2 regions of the Streptomyces sp. NPDC093085 genome follow, and region 2 is predicted to be linked to the other one. Evidence: riboswitches for the same ligand, from Rfam matches in the RefSeq annotation. Region 2 holds a riboswitch; the other holds the start of a gene.

What was found. Region 2 has a riboswitch for cobalamin ahead of metE (5-methyltetrahydropteroyltriglutamate--homocysteine S-methyltransferase). Riboswitches for the same ligand answer to the same signal wherever they lie in the genome.
Region 1: another riboswitch for cobalamin. It lies ahead of AB0O07_RS14775 (ribonucleoside-diphosphate reductase subunit alpha); the one in region 2 lies ahead of metE (5-methyltetrahydropteroyltriglutamate--homocysteine S-methyltransferase).

What each region holds. Positions count from the first base shown of each region.
Region 1 is NZ_JBFBFB010000004.1:240,889-248,581, reverse strand. Features, by position in the region: gene AB0O07_RS14795 (alpha/beta hydrolase) at 1-37, shown strand, start outside; gene AB0O07_RS14790 (TetR/AcrR family transcriptional regulator) at 235-840, shown strand; gene AB0O07_RS14785 (SDR family oxidoreductase) at 933-1,682, shown strand; gene AB0O07_RS14780 (ribonucleotide-diphosphate reductase subunit beta) at 1,772-2,815, opposite strand; gene AB0O07_RS14775 (ribonucleoside-diphosphate reductase subunit alpha) at 2,815-5,280, opposite strand; cobalamin riboswitch at 5,429-5,596, opposite strand; partial or broken gene AB0O07_RS14770 (Uma2 family endonuclease) at 5,667-6,262, shown strand; gene AB0O07_RS14765 (YbdD/YjiX family protein) at 6,344-6,559, opposite strand; gene AB0O07_RS14760 (carbon starvation CstA family protein) at 6,556-7,693, opposite strand, start outside.
Region 2 is NZ_JBFBFB010000002.1:322,725-330,417, reverse strand. Features, by position in the region: gene AB0O07_RS08095 (enoyl-CoA hydratase) at 1-139, shown strand, start outside; gene folP (dihydropteroate synthase) at 593-1,444, opposite strand; gene metF (methylenetetrahydrofolate reductase [NAD(P)H]) at 1,437-2,348, opposite strand; gene metE (5-methyltetrahydropteroyltriglutamate--homocysteine S-methyltransferase) at 2,427-4,745, opposite strand; cobalamin riboswitch at 4,910-5,113, opposite strand; gene AB0O07_RS08075 (histidine phosphatase family protein) at 5,358-5,999, shown strand; gene AB0O07_RS08070 (ATP-binding cassette domain-containing protein) at 6,537-7,217, opposite strand; gene AB0O07_RS08065 (ABC transporter ATP-binding protein) at 7,210-7,693, opposite strand, start outside.

The sequences.
Region 1 (7,693 bases), on a different contig from region 2:
CGGCACAGTCCGCGGGAGGGACGCGATCCACGGATGACCCCTTTGTGAGAGTATGCCCTCATGAGGGCGGCGCGCTCGCTTCACCGGGTGCGAGCCTTCTCCGTACAGGCCGCGAGCCTCCTCCGTACAGCGGGGGAGCCGCCCCTCCGAGCAGCAGCCGAGCCGACCGCCGGGCGGTGATGACGGCGCGGGGCGGGCGGCGCGAGGACGGCAAGGGCGACGAGAGGTGGACCGATGACAGCACAGAGCACGACGGGCCGTGCCAACCAGAAGCTGCGCACCCGCACGGCGATCGTGCGGGCCGCGGCCGAACTCAGCCGTACCGGAAGGGAAGTGACCATGCCGGAGGTCGCCAAGGCGGCCCTGGTCTCCGAGGCCACCGCCTACCGGTACTTCCCCGACCTGGTCAGCCTGTTGCGCGAGGCGATCGTCGGCCAGCTCCCCACCCCGGACGAGGCGCTCTCCCCGGTCGCCGACTCCACCGACCCGGTGGAGCGCGTGGCCACGGTGACCGAATTCCTGCTGCGCCATGTCCTCGCCCGGCAGGGCGTGGTCCGGGCCATGATCGCGGCCACGGTGACCCACCCCACCGAGGCGTCCGCCCGACCAGGGCTGCGGTTCGGCCTGATAGAGCACGCCCTGGCCCCGCCGGCCGAGCCCCTCACCACCGACCCCGCCGAGTTCGCCCAGCTCAAGAGAGACCTCGCGGTGGTCGTCAGCGCCGAAGCCCTCTTCGGCCTGACCGATCTGCACGGCCTGGGCCCCGACGACGCCATCGCCAGCATCGTCCACACCGCGAAGACCCTCACCCGCGCCGCCGCCACCGGCCCGGACTCCTAGCCGGCCACAAGGCGTTGACGTGCGACAAGGACCGGCCGTGATGACAGAACCGAACCACCAGCGCCGGTCCGGTCGGCCAGTATGGGCAGATCATGAATACTCATATCAGTCCCACTCAGCGGCTGGCACTGGTCACCGGCGCCAACAAGGGCATCGGATACGCCGTCGCCGAAGGGCTCCTCGGCCGGGGGATGACGGTCTACCTCGGCGCCCGCGACACCTACCGCGGCACCTCGGCCGTATCGGCCCTGGTCGCGCGGGGATACGACGCGCGCTTCGTCCAACTCGACGTCACGGACCAGGCGTCGGTCGATGCGGCCGCGATGACGATCGCCCAGGACGCCGGTGAACTCGACATCCTCGTCAACAACGCCGGTGTGCTCGCCACGCCCATCCACGCACCGAGCGCCACCTCGGTCGACGAGATGCGCGAGACGTACGAGATCAACGTGTTCGGCGTCGTGGCGGTGACCAACGCGATGCTGCCCCTGCTCCGGCGCTCCGCCGCCGCCCGCATCGTGAACATCACGAGCAACCTGGGCTCGGTCTCCCTCGCCGCCTCCAGCCGGGGCTTCCCCCAACTGCTGGCGTACAACTCCTCCAAGGCCTCGCTGAACGCCATCACGGTCACCTACGCGAACGAGCTGCGCAACGCCGGCATCCTCGTCAACGCGGTCTCCCCGGGCTCCGTGGCCACCGACCAGAACGGCCATGGAGGCGTCCTGACCGCGGAGCAGGGAGCCCTGCTCCCCATCCGCATGGCCACCCTCCCCTCCGACGGCCCCACCGGCACGGCCGTCACCGCCGACGAGGACCTGACCCATCACCGCCTCCCCTGGTGAGCACGGGGCCGGGCCCTGATCCCCCACCGGGAACCTCACGTGCCCGGCCCCGCTCTCACGTTCAACGGGGCGGCGGTCGGCGCAGTGGCTCAGAAGTCGTCGTCGAAGCCGACCGTGCCCTCCACCGCGACCTGGTAGGCCGAGGGGCGGCGTTCGAAGAAGTTGGTCAGCTCCTGGACGCCCTGGAGTTCCATGAAGGGGAACGGGTTCTCCGAGCCGTAGACCGGCGGGAAGCCGAGGCGCTGGAGGCGCTGGTCCGCCACGCACTCCAGGTAGGCACGCATCGACTCGGTGTTCATACCGGGCAGGCCGTCGCCGCAGAGGTCGCGGGCGAACTGCAACTCGGCCGCCACCGCCTCCTTCAGCATGTCGGTGACCTGCTGCTGGAGTGCGTCGTCGAAGAGCTCCGGCTCCTCCTTGCGGACCGTGTCCACGACGTCGAAGGCGAAGTTCATGTGCATCGTCTCGTCGCGGAAGACCCAGTTCGTGCCGGTGGCCAGGCCGTGCAGCAGGCCGCGCGAGCGGAACCAGTAGACGTAGGCGAAGGCACCGTAGAAGAACAGGCCCTCGATACAGGCAGCGAAGCAGATCAGGTTGAGGAGGAAGCGGCGGCGGTCGGCCTGGGTCTCCAGGCGTTCGATCTTCTCGACCGAGTCCATCCAGCGGAAGCAGAACTGCGCCTTCTCGCGGATCGACGGGATCTCCTCGACCGCGTCGAAGGCCGCCGCGCGGTCCTCGGGGTCCGGCAGGTAGGTGTCGAGCAGGGTCAGATAGAACTGGACGTGCACGGCCTCCTCGAAGAGCTGGCGCGAGAGGTAGAGCCGCGCCTCCGGGGAGTTGATGTGCTTGTAGAGCGTCAGCACCAGGTTGTTGGAGACGATCGAGTCGCCCGTCGCGAAGAACGCGACCAGCCGGCCGATCATGTGCTGCTCGCCCGGCGAGAGCTTGGCGAGGTCGGCCACGTCGGAGTGGAGGTCGACCTCCTCCACCGTCCACGTGTTCTTGATGGCGTCCCGGTAGCGCTCGTAGAAGTCCGGGTAGCGCATCGGGCGGAGGGTCAGTTCGAAACCCGGGTCCAGGAGGTTCTTCTCCTGGGACACGGAGCCGGACGGGGTGGGTTCGTAGGTGGGCATTACTGGCAGGCCTCGCAGGACTCGGGGTTCTCCAGGGAGCAGGCGATGGCCTCTTCCATGGGGGTGGACTGGGGCGGTACGGAGGAGGGGGCCGGGACGGAGACGGCGGACGGGGTCGAGCCGGCCGCGCGGGCGATCCTTGTGGCCGGGCGTGAGCGCAGGTAGTACGTGGTCTTCAGGCCCTTCTTCCAGGCGTACGCGTACATCGAGCTGAGCTTCCCGATGGTCGGCGTCTCCAGGAAGAGGTTGAGCGACTGGCTCTGGTCGAGGAACGGCGTACGGGCGGCGGCCATGTCGATCAGGCCGCGCTGCGGGATCTCCCACGCCGTACGGAACAGCTCGCGCACCTCGGCCGGGATCCAGGTGAAGCCCGCCACCGAGCCGCTGGACTCGCGCAGCGCCTCGCGGGTCTGCGCGTCCCAGACGCCGAGCCGCTTCAACTCGTCCACCAGGTACGAGTTGACCTGGAGGAACTCCCCGGAGAGCGTCTCGCGCTTGAACAGGTTCGAGACCTGCGGCTCGATGCACTCGTACACGCCCGCGATGGACGCGATGGTCGCCGTCGGCGCGATGGCGAGGAGGAGAGAGTTCCGCATACCGGTCCCGGCGACCCGGGCGCGCAGCGCCGCCCACCGCTCGGGCCAGTGCAGGTCCACGTCGTAGTGGTCGGGGTGGAGCACCCCGCGCGCGGCGCGCGTCTTCGACCAGGCGGGGAGCGGACCGTTCCGCTCGGCGAGGTCGCAGGAGGCCTCGTACGCCGCCAGCATGATTCTTTCGGCGATCCGGGTGGAGAGCGCCGCCGCCTCGGGGGAGTCGAAGGGCAGGCGCAGCTTGAAGAAGACGTCCTGGAGGCCCATCGCGCCCAGGCCCACCGGACGCCACTTGGCGTTGGAGCGGCCCGCCTGCTCGGTCGGGTAGAAGTTGATGTCCACGACGCGGTCGAGGAAGGTCACGGCGGTGACGACGGTGCGGTCCAGCCGCTCCCAGTCGATCTCGCCGGTCGCCTCGTCCACGAAGGCGCCCAGGTTGACCGAGCCCAGGTTGCAGACGGCCGTCTCGCCGTCGTCCGTGACCTCCAGGATCTCCGTGCAGAGGTTGGAGGAGTGGACGGTGTGGCCGGGCTCGGCGGTCTGGTTGGCCGTACGGTTCGACGCGTCCTTGAAGGTCATCCAGCCGTTGCCGGTCTGCGCGAGGGTGCGCATCATCCGGCCGTACAGCTCCCTGGCCTTGATGGTCTTGCGCGCGAGGCCGTCGGCCTCCGCCTTGCGGTACGCGGTGTCGAACGCGTCGCCCCAGAGGTCGACCAGGTCCGGCACATCGGCGGGGGAGAAGAGCGACCACTCGCCGTCCGCCTCGACCCGGCGCATGAACTCGTCGGGGATCCAGTGCGCGAGGTTCAGGTTGTGCGTACGGCGGGCCTCCTCACCGGTGTTGTCGCGCAGCTCCAGGAACTCCTCCAGGTCCGCGTGCCAGGTCTCCAGGTAGACACAGGCGGCTCCCTTGCGCCGGCCGCCCTGGTTGACGGCGGCGACCGAGGAGTCGAGGGTCCGCAGGAACGGGACGATGCCGTTGGAGTGGCCGTTGGTGCCCCGGATCAGCGAACCGCGCGAGCGGATGCGCGAGTACGAGAGGCCGATGCCGCCCGCGTGCTTGGAGAGCCGCGCCACCTGGTGGTAGCGGTCGTAGATGGAGTCCAGCTCGTCCAGCGGCGAGTCCAGCAGGTAGCAGGAGGACATCTGCGGGTGGCGGGTGCCGGAGTTGAAGAGCGTGGGGGAGGAGGGGAGGTAGTCCAGCCGGCTCATCAGGCCGTAGAGCGCGGCGACCTCGTCGAGCGCCTGGGCGCTGTCGTTCTCGGCGAGCCCGGCGGCCACGCGCAGCAGGAAGAACTGCGGGGTCTCGATCACCTTGCGGGTCAGCGGGTGGCGCAGGAGATAGCGGCTGTAGAGGGTGCGGAGCCCGAAGTAGCCGAAGCGGTCGTCGGCGGCCGGGTCGATCAGGCTGTCCAGGCGGGCCGCGTGGAGGGCGGCGAAGGCGGCCGTACGGTCCGCGATCAGCCCCTCGCGGTGGCCGGCGGCGATGGACGCGGAGAACGACACGGCGCCCTGCGAGGCCGCCTCTTCGGCGATCGTACGGGTGAGGAGCCGGGCGGCGAGGCGGGAGTAGGCCGGGTCCTCGGAGATCTGCCCGGCCGCCGCCTCGGTCGCGAGTTCGCGCAGCTCCGCCTCGTCCGAGGCCGCGTTACGGCCGCGCAGCGCGGCGGCGGCGATCCGGCCCGGGTCGGCGTCGGGCAGGTCGGCGGTGAGCTCGGTCAGGGTGCGCAGCAGCGCGGTGCCGGGCGCGTCGGTGCCGGGCGCGTCCGTTCCGGGGGCGGTGGGTCCAGGGGGCTGGGCGGTCCCCGGATTCCGCTCGGCTCCCGGCTGCCGCTCGGCCGTCTCTGTCACCGGATCCGCTGGCGCGATGGTCACGCTGTGCTCTCCCTCGCTCGGCTCGGGGCCGCGAGGAGGCACGGGGAAGCGCACGGACGGGGCGCCCGGCCCCGGTCGGCGGGGCAGCGCTCCGTACGGCGTCCACCGGCCCATCCACGAGGCCCGGACGTCTGGCGCCGGGTTCGGTCGAACCAGGCGCACCGCCGGCAGGTGTTCGGACTGAGGGCGCGACAAAGCGCGCCACAGTACACCGTTGCGGGACAGTTCCGGATTCACACCGGATTCCCCTGCGTCGGCAGCGAGGTCGAGCATACATCTGGGGGGCGCGCGGCGCGCCACCCCCCAGATGTTGTGTCGTGGGTCGCTTCGGGCGGTCTTGTCGGACCCCTCCGCTATCGTCGTGAGGACACGGAGGAGGTACGCCCATGACGGCCATCGACTACGAGTCCCAGATCCATCCCGAGGAGTTCGACGAGGCCGCCCGGATACTCGCCCGGACGATACAGAGCATCCGGCTCGAACTCATCGACGGGAAGATCAGGAGCAGGGTCGTGCCGGACGGGGACCACGGACGCATCGTCGAGTGGCTGACACGTATCTGTATGCAGTCCCGTCCGGAGCTCTGGCTCCATCCCGACCAGGGGATCCATGTGCAGGGTTCCGGAGGGGCCGAGCCCGTCCGGACGGCTCGCTCGCGCTGAGCGGCGCCTTCGTCGGCCAAGGGGAGTGGGCCGATCCGGCCCCGGTCCTGATGGTCGTCGAGGTCACCTCGTACGACTCCGACACCGACTCAGACACCGACGACCGTGACCGGGTGGAGAAGCCACGCGCCTACGCCCAGACCGACATCCCGGTCTATCTGCTCATCGACCGGGAGAACTGCCAGGTGACCGTCTACAGCGAGCCGGACGGGGGGCGGTACGAGATCATTCACACCGTGCCGTTCGGCAAGGAGATCACTCTCCCCGCACCGGTCGGGATCACGCTGGAGACCGGGCAGCTCAAGGACTGGGTGCGCTGATGTGAGAACGGGCGGGCCGCCGGGCCTCCCCGTGGGAAGGCCCGGCGGCCCGTGCCGCGTCCAGGCCGGCTCGATGGCGGCTCAGCAGCAGCGGAAGCCCTCGCGCGGGTCGGCCTCGCGGGCGTCCGTACGGCTCCGTTCGAAGGCCCGCCGGGTCATGACCTCCCGGGCGGGGTCGCAGGCCCGGGTGTGGGCGACGTACCGTTCGTACGCGGACTCGCCGGTCAGTTCCCGTACGTACCACCGGATCCGGCCGGCCAGATGGCGCACCCGGGCTGCCGGGGCCGCCCCGGTCATGACGTCGCCGTTCCCGCGGGGACGGAGTCGCGTGCGGCGGCCTCGGCGGCGGCCAGCTCCTCCTTCTCCTCGCGGGTGGGGATCAGGCCGGCCGGGGCGACGATCTTCGACTCGACGTAGGGCGTCTCCGACAGCGTGACGCTCTCGGGGGCGCGGATCGCCTTGAGGCAGACCCGGCCCGCGTCCGCGATGACGACGAGGATCAGGAGGGCGAAGACCGCCGAGAGCACCCCGTCCACCGTGGAGTTGGTCACCACCGTGTGCATGTCGTCCATCGTCTTCGCCGGGGCCAGCACCTCGCCCCGGTCGATCGCCGACTGGTAGACGTCGCGCTGGGTGAAGAATCCCACGCGCGGATCGCCCGAGAAGATCTTCTGCCAGCTCGCGGTGAGCGTGACGGCGGCGTCCCAGGCGAGCGGGACACCCGTCACCCACGCCCACTTCAGCCGGCCGGACTTGACCAGCAGCGTGGTGCAGACGGCGAGCGCCACCGCGGCCAGGAGCTGGTTGGCGATGCCGAAGAGCGGGAAGAGCTGGTTGATGCCGCCCAGCGGGTCGTGCACGCCGACCCAGAGGAAGTACCCCCAGCCGCCGACCACGACCGCGCTGGCGAACCAGACGCCCGGCTTCCAGCTCACCTGGCGCATCGGCTTGTAGAGGTTGCCCAGCGTGTCCTGGAGCATGAAGCGCCCGACACGGGTGCCCGCGTCCACCGTGGTCAGGATGAAGAGCGCCTCGAACATGATCGCGAAGTGATACCAGAACGCCTTCATCGCGGTGCCGCCGACGACCGACGAGAAGATCTCCGACATGCCGAGCGCGAAGGTCGGCGCGCCGCCGGTCCGCGAGAGCAGGCTGGTCTCCTCGACATCCTTGGCGGCCTGCGCCAGTTGGTCGGGCGAGATGGTGAAGCCCAGGTTGGCGACGGCCTGGGACGCGGAATCGACCGTTCCGCCCATGAGGCCGGCCGGCGAGTTGACCGCGAAGTAGAGGCCCGGGTCGATGATGCAGGCGGCGATCAGCGCCATGATGGCGACGAACGACTCGGTCAGCATCGCGCCGTACCCGATCATCCGGATCTGGGTCTCCTTCTGGACCATCTTCGGCGTCGTGCCCGAGGAGATCAGCGAGTGG
Region 2 (7,693 bases):
CCGGGCCTTCGAGACCACGCTCGCCGAGGGGGTCCGCTTCGAGCGCCGTCTCTTCCACGCGGTGTTCGCCACCGCAGACCAGAAGGAGGGTATGGGGGCCTTCGCCGACAAGCGGAAGCCCACCTTTCGGCACAGGTGAACTCGGTAGGGGCGACACTCGCGAACTGTGGCTTCTGCAGGGTGGTCACCACCGCATCGGTCCCCTGGAGGAGCCGCTGCACAGCGGCGCGAACGAGGTGGTGGACGCGCACGCTGTACGAGATCGACGTCCCGCGACAGGTTCAGGCGCGGGTGGAGGGAACAGGCGTCACAAGGTGAAGACCACGGGCTTCGGCCACCACGTCTACCAGAAGCACTACTTCAGGGTGTCCATCGACGCCGGACGCCCTGGACTGTCTGATCGCCTGCGCCGTCCCCTCTGGGAGGAGACCCGCCTGGCCACCCTCCATGCGGCCCCGCGCCACGCCGTGCCGGCCCGCAGGAGAGTCCATCCCCACTCCAGAGAGGCCCGATCTCCGCGAACGGCCCTACCACCGGCCGGATCGCCCACGTCACGGAGCAACTCGCCCGACAACGTCCTGACTCTGCCGCGTCACCAGCCACTTTCCTTGGCAGTCTCCAGAGCTTCGAAAACCGTGAGCGAGTCGCGGAGCGCGGCGATGTCGTGGGTGCGTATGAAGTCCGCACCGCTGCGTGCGGCATACAGTTCCGCCGCCAGTGTGGCCGGACCGATTCCGGGAAGGCCGCTCCCGGTGAGCTCTCGCAGAAACGACTTGCGGGAGGGGGAGACGAGCACCGGTACGTCGAAGCGTGCCTTCAGCCGTTCGAGACCGGCCAGGGTCCTCAGCGACGGTTCGGGCGTGCTGCCCAGGAAATGGCCCAGACCCGGGTCGATGATCAGCCTGTCGTGTCCGATACCGGCCTGCTCCAGCGTGGCCAGGCGTTCGGCGAAGAACTCCTCTATTCCTCTGCATACTTCCGCGGGATCGGTCCGCACTCTGGTGGCCGGGCCGCGGCGCTGCACGGAGTGCATGACGACGAGTCGGCATCCACTGTCGGCGAGTGCACCGTACTGGGCGGGATCGTCGAAGCCCTGGATGTCGTTGAGATAGGTGGCGCCCCGTGCCGCGGCGAACCGTTGTGTCGAGGGCCGATATGAGTCCACCGATACAGGGATGCCCTCGGCGACCAGTTGGTCGATGACGTCTGCCAGTCGCTTCATCTCCTCGTCCTCGCTCACCTGCTGGGCTCCCGGATGGCTCGCGGCGGGCCCGAGCTCGATGACGCCCGCCCCCTCCGAGCGCAACCGGTGCGCATGGGACACAGCGGCCTGGGTGGTGAGGAACCTGTTTCCGTCAGAGAACGAATCCGTGGTCATGTTGACGATTCCGACCAGCGAGGGGCGGCGGATTCCCACAGGCGAGGTGTTCCCTGGCTTATCCATGGAGGTCAAGGTTCTGATAGATCTCTGTTGTCACCGTGGAGAAATTCATGGTCATGAAGTGGAGTCCGGGAGCCCCTTCGGCGAGCAGTCGGCTGCACATCGCGATGGCGTGGTCGATTCCGAGGGCCCGGACCGCTCGGGGATCGTCCTGCACGGCAACCATGGACTCGGCCAGCGGGGCGGGGATGACGGCGGTGGAGAGGGTCGGAATACGTTGCAGTGAGCGGATGGTGGTGACCGGCATGATCTCCGGGATGATCGGTGTCTCGCAGCCGGCCGCCGTCACCCGGTCACGGAAGCGCAGATAGTCCTCGACATCGAAGAACATCTGGGTGATGGCGTAGTCGGCGCCGGCCCGGCACTTGTTCACGAAGTGGCGGATGTCGCTGTCCCGATCGGGGGAGCGGGGATGCATCTCGGGGAAGGCGGCGACGCCGACGCAGAAGTTTCCTGACTCCTTGATCAGGCTGACCAGTTCACTCGCGTACTGGATGCCCCGAGGATGTTGTGCCCAGGGGCCGAGCGGGTCACCCGGCGGGTCTCCGCGCAGAGCGAGGACGTTCCGCACGCCCTGGTCGGCGTAGTGCCCCAGAATGTTGCGCAGTTCGGCGACACTGTGGTCCACCGCGGTGAGGTGCGCGACCGGGGTGAGCGTGGTCTCCTGGGCGATCCGCCCTGTGACGTTGACGGTCCGGCCTCGTGTCGAACCGCCGGCGCCGTAGGTCACCGAGACAAACGTAGGCGCCAGCGTCTCCAGTTTACGGATCGCGGTCCAGAGCCCGGCTTCGGCGGACGTGCTGCGTGGTGGCATGAATTCGAAGGAGTAGGAGTGACCTCCTCGTGCGAGGAGGTCGCGAATGGACAGTGCGCTGTCCGCCCTTGTACTGGGGATGCCGAGAGCCATGGGCTGCTGCTTTCTCTCAAGCCGGGGGCCGGGGGAGGAAGGCGGGTGCTTCCTCCCCCCGGCCTGCTGGGCTTGTGGTCAGGACGCGGTGAGTTCCTCGCGGACCGCGCGGGCGGCGGTGACCAGGTTCTCCAGGGACGCGCGGGTCTCGGGCCAGCCGCGGGTCTTCAGCCCGCAGTCGGGGTTGACCCACAGCCTCTCGGCGGGGATGGCCCGGAGGCCGGCCCGCAGCAGATCAGCGGCTTCCCGCGCGCTCGGCACGCGTGGGGAGTGGATGTCGTACACACCGGGCCCGGCCTCGCGCGGGTAGCCGTGGGCGGCGAGTTCGCGGGCGACCTGCATGTGGGAGCGGGCGGCTTCCAGGCTGATGACGTCGGCGTCGAGGTCGTCGATGGCCTGGACGATGTCGCCGAACTCGGCGTAGCACATGTGCGTGTGGATCTGGGTGTCCGGCCGCACTCCGGCCGTGGTGAGCCGGAACGCTTCCGTCGCCCACGCCAGGTACGCCGGACGGTCGGCGGCCCGCAGCGGCAGGGTCTCGCGCAGCGCGGGCTCGTCCACCTGGATGACCGAGGTCCCGGCCGCCTCCAGGCCGTTCACCTCGTCGCGCAGCGCGAGGGCGACCTGGCGGGCGGTGTCGCCGAGGGGCTGGTCGTCGCGGACGAAGGACCAGGCGAGCATGGTGACCGGTCCGGTGAGCATGCCCTTGACCGGGCGGTCGCTCAGCGACTGGGCGTAGGACGTCCAGCGTACGGTCATCGGTTCGGGGCGGGAGATGTCCCCGGCGAGGATCGGCGGGCGGACGTACCGGGTGCCGTAGGACTGGACCCAGCCGTGCTGGGTGGCGAGGTAGCCGGTGAGCTGTTCGGCGAAGTACTGCACCATGTCGTTGCGCTCGGGCTCGCCGTGCACCAGGACATCGATGCCGGTCCTCTCCTGGAAGGAGATGACCTCCTGGATCTCGGCCTTGATGCGCCTCTCGTACCCGGCGGTGTCGATCCGACCAGCGCGCAGGTCGGCGCGGGCCGTGCGCAGTTCGGTTGTCTGAGGGAAGGAGCCGATGGTGGTGGTCGGAAGCAGCGGCAGGCCGAGGTGGGAGCGCTGGGCCGCGGCGCGTTCGGCGTACGGCTGGGAGCGTCGCGCATCGGCGTCCGTCACGGCCTCGGAGCGGGCTCGCACGGCGGGGTCACGCGTGATGGGTGAGCTGGCGCGGGCGGCGAGGTCGGCACGGTTGGCGGCGATTTCGCCGATGATGGTGTCGGTGCCCTGGGCAAGGCCCCTGGCGAGGGTGACGATCTCAGCTGTCTTCTGCTTGGCGAAGGCCAGCCAGCGCCGGATCTGCGGGTCGATGTCCCCCTCGGTCGTGGCGTCCAGCGGGACGTGCAGAAGGGAGCAGGAGGCGGCGACATCGACGCGGTCGGCGAGCCCGAGGAGGGTGCCGAGAGTGGACAACGACTTCTCCAGGTCGTTGATCCAGATGTTGCGGCCGTTGACGACACCGGCGACCAGGCGCTTGCCGGGCAGTCCGCCCACGGCGGCGAGATCGTCGAGGTTGGCGGCCGCGGCGTCGGTGAAGTCCAGGGCGAGTCCGTCGACCGGCGCCTTGGCGAGGACGGGCAGGGCCTCGCCGAGCCGGTCGAAGTAGGAGGCCACCAGGAGCTTGGGCCGGTCGGTGAGGACTCCGAGGTCGCGGTAGGCGCGGGCGGCGGCGTTCAGGTCGGCCGGGGTGCGGTCCTGGACCAGGGCGGGCTCGTCCAACTGCACCCACTCCGCGCCCGCCGCGCGCAGGTCGGCGAGGACTTCCGCGTACACGGGGAGCAGCCGGTCCAGCAGGGTGAGCGGCTCGAAGTCCGCGGGTACGGCGGGGGCGGGCTTGGCGAGCAGCAGGTAGGTGACCGGGCCGATGAGTACCGGGCGGGCGCTCAGCCCGAGGGCGAGGGCTTCTTTCAGCTCGGCGACCTGCTTGGTCGAGTCGGCCGTGAAGACCGTGTCCGGGCCCAGCTCGGGCACCAGGTAGTGGTAGTTGGTGTCGAACCACTTGGTCATCTCCAGCGGCGCGACGTCCTGGGTGCCGCGGGCCATCGCGAAGTAGCCGTCCAGCGGATCGACGGCCACTGCGGCGCGGTGGCGCGCGGGGATCGCGCCGACCATGACGGTGGTGTCCAGGACATGGTCGTAGTACGAGAAGTCCCCGGTCGGGACCTCGGTGATGCCGGCATCCGAGAGCTGCCGCCAGCTGTGGGCGCGCAGGTCGGCGGAGGCGGAGCGGAGGGCGTCGGCGGGGACACGGCCCTTCCAGTAGCCCTCGATCGCCTTCTTGAGTTCCCGGTTCGGGCCTTGGCGGGGGTAGCCGTACACGGTGGCCCGTGCTGCCGCGGCTGCGGACTTCGTTGTCACGGAAATCTCCTTCGCGAGATATCTCCCTGGAATCCCGGGACAGGACGCGAGCGCGAAGGGGTGACGAACCGGACGGACCCGACCTCGCGCGGCACAGCGCGGTCATCCGCCTGATATGTACGCCGACCCGCCCACGAGGTCACCGGGATCTCCGCGCACGAATGGTTCGTACACGGGCAACGGGCAGGTCTTCGGACTCGCGAGCACGCCTTCCCGAGGAAGACACCTACTGGCCGTCGCTTCCCAGACCCTGTACGTCGGATCCAGTGCGTATGACGGCGGTCGTTCCCACTCACCGCTGCGGGGCAGTCCCGGATTCCCACCGGGTTCCCTCTTACGACGCGTCTGCCTGGAGGGCAGGGCGAACCAGCTGCACCGGCCAGGCTAGAGCGTGGACACCTCTTTGGTCGAGCACGTTCACATTCCGGAATGTGACATGGGACACAGGATCTTCCGTCTGGCCTTCAACGGGCACGATTGCCGAGACCGGCACCGGCCCCTACCGCCTCGCCGGAACCCCGAGCCGAGGAACCCGTTTGATGGCTCGGGACGCTCTCTTCCATAGTTGCGGTCGGCAACCAGGCAGGACGTTCTACCAGGAGGCACGTACTCATGCGGACTCTTTACGTCGTCACCCATCCGGAGGCGACCCACCACGTCGAGGGAACCGTCGGCGGATGGCATGATTCGCAGCTGACGTCCGCCGGCATCCGTGCGGCGGTCTCCATTGCCCAGGCGCTGCGCGTCCAGATCCCGGACGGCGCCGAGGTGGAGCTGTTCTCCTCGGATCTGCAGCGCACTCGGCGGACGGCCGATGAGGTGGCCGATGCGTTCGGTGTGCAGCCGGTCCTGGATCGCAGACTGCGGGAGAAGTCGTACGGCGAGGCGGAGGGAAGGCCGCAGAGGTGGCTCGACCGGCGCTTCATTCCACCGCCGGCTGTCGGAGAACGGATGGACCACGACGAGGGCGTGCAGGGTGCGGAGACCAAGGCCGCGTGGGCGCGGCGCATCTATACGGCCATGGACGAGATCCTGCGGAGCTCTTGCACATACCAGATTGTCGTGACGCACGGCGGCTCCCTGACGTGCGTCGTGGCGTCCTGGATCAAGATGCCGATCGAGTCGGCCGGCTATGTCAGTTTCCGGGCGCCCTCCGCCAGCATCACCACACTGCGCGAAGACGATTTCTTTCACAACCGTCAGGTCGTCACACTCGGTGACACCCGCCATCTCGGCAGTGCCAAAGCGGGCTGACCTCCACCTGGCCCGTTTCCACGGCTCGCCCCAGTGGAGTAGCGGGCTCTCCCCTGCGGTGACGTCACTTCTCGATCGGGCGCTTCTTCCGGGGCGCCAAGATCGCCGCCGGTGGACATCCGGTGGACAGGCGTGCGGCGCGCGTGCGGAGCGGTGGACGAACGGCTGGCTGCGGTCGGATGATGAGCGGCCGGTATCTCTGCGAACAGAGTTCGGTTCTTGGGAACTCAACCGGGGCGGTGCCGAACCTGTGGCATACATGGCATGAGTCCGTCCAGGTGTTGTGCGGATTGTGGAGAGTTTCGATGCTTTCATGTGTGCGGTGAGGTGTGACGGCCGTGGTGACGAGGCTCCTTGTGGTGGATTGCGGCAGTGAGGACGGAGGGGAGAAGGGCAGGGGCAGAGCGTCCGGGGGCAAGAACGCCCACCTCAAGTCAACTGCTTTCGTGGTCCGGCCTTAAGGGCCGGTGACCGGCCTCCCCGCCGTTGAGGATGACATCACCTGCAGATCACCCTCTGCGGACACGTGGCCGCTCGTCACTCCGCGACCGTCGCCTTGACGGTAATTCCGTGAGTGCCCCATTGGGTTGTTCGGCCACACCACCGCCGTAGGAGTGTCTGGTCGTGGCCTACGGCGAGCACACCGGCTCCGGTCGTGGCCCGGTAGTGCTCGACAGCTTCGACCAGCGCAGCGCTGGTGGAGGCGTCGAGCATGGCGGTCATCTCGTCGCAGATCAGCCAGCGGGGGCGCAGGACGAGGGCGCGAGCCAGGCAGGCGCGTTGGAGTTGGCCGTCGCTGACTTCGTGGGGGCGTCGGGTTAGCAGGTCGGGTGTCAGGCCGACGGTTGTGGACAGTTCCGTGACACGGTCGGGTGCTTCGTCACGGCGGCCCGTCGCGCGGAGTGGCGCTGCGATGAGGTCGGTGAGCCGTAGCCGGGGGTCGGCGGAGAGTCTGGGCTGTTGGAAGACGATGCCAATGGCGGTGCGTTGTGTGCGTGGGGCGCGGTGGCGCCAGCGGCGTACGGGCTCACCGTCCAGGAGCAGGGTGCCGGCGTCGGGGCGGTGCAGCAGGGCGGCGACACGGGCAATTGTGGATTTACCGCAGCCGCTGGGGCCCAGGAGGCCGACGGCCTCGCCGGACTCGATGGTCAGGGAGAAGTCCCGTACGACGGGGGCGTGTCGGTCGTAGCTGGCGGTGATGGAGCGCAGTTCAAGCACGGATGTCCTCCGGCACGTGCGGGTGGTGGCAGGCGACCGTGTCCGCCAGTTTCGGCTGGGCGTCACAGGCGTCGGTGGCCCGGTCGCAGCGGGCGGCGAAGGCGCAGCCGTCGGGGAGGTCGCCGAGTTCGGGGGGCATTCCGGGGATGGGGGTGAAGGCGCGGTCGGGCAGGGCTTGAAGCAGTCCGCGGCTGTAGGGGTGGCGGGGGCCGGGTGCGCCGAAGAAGGTGGACGCGTGGCTGAGTTCGATGATGCGTCCCGCGTACATGACCGCCACGCGGTCGGCGATGTGCTGGGCCGCCGCCAGGTCGTGGGTGATCATCAGCAGGGCCCGGCCGGTGTCATCCACATGGCGTCGCAGTTCGTCGACGGTGTGCTCGACGAGGTCGCGGTCGAGTCCGGTGGTCGGTTCGTCGGCGAGCAGCAGGGGCGCGTCGCCGACGAGGGCGAGGGCGGTGGCGGCGCGCTGGGCGAGG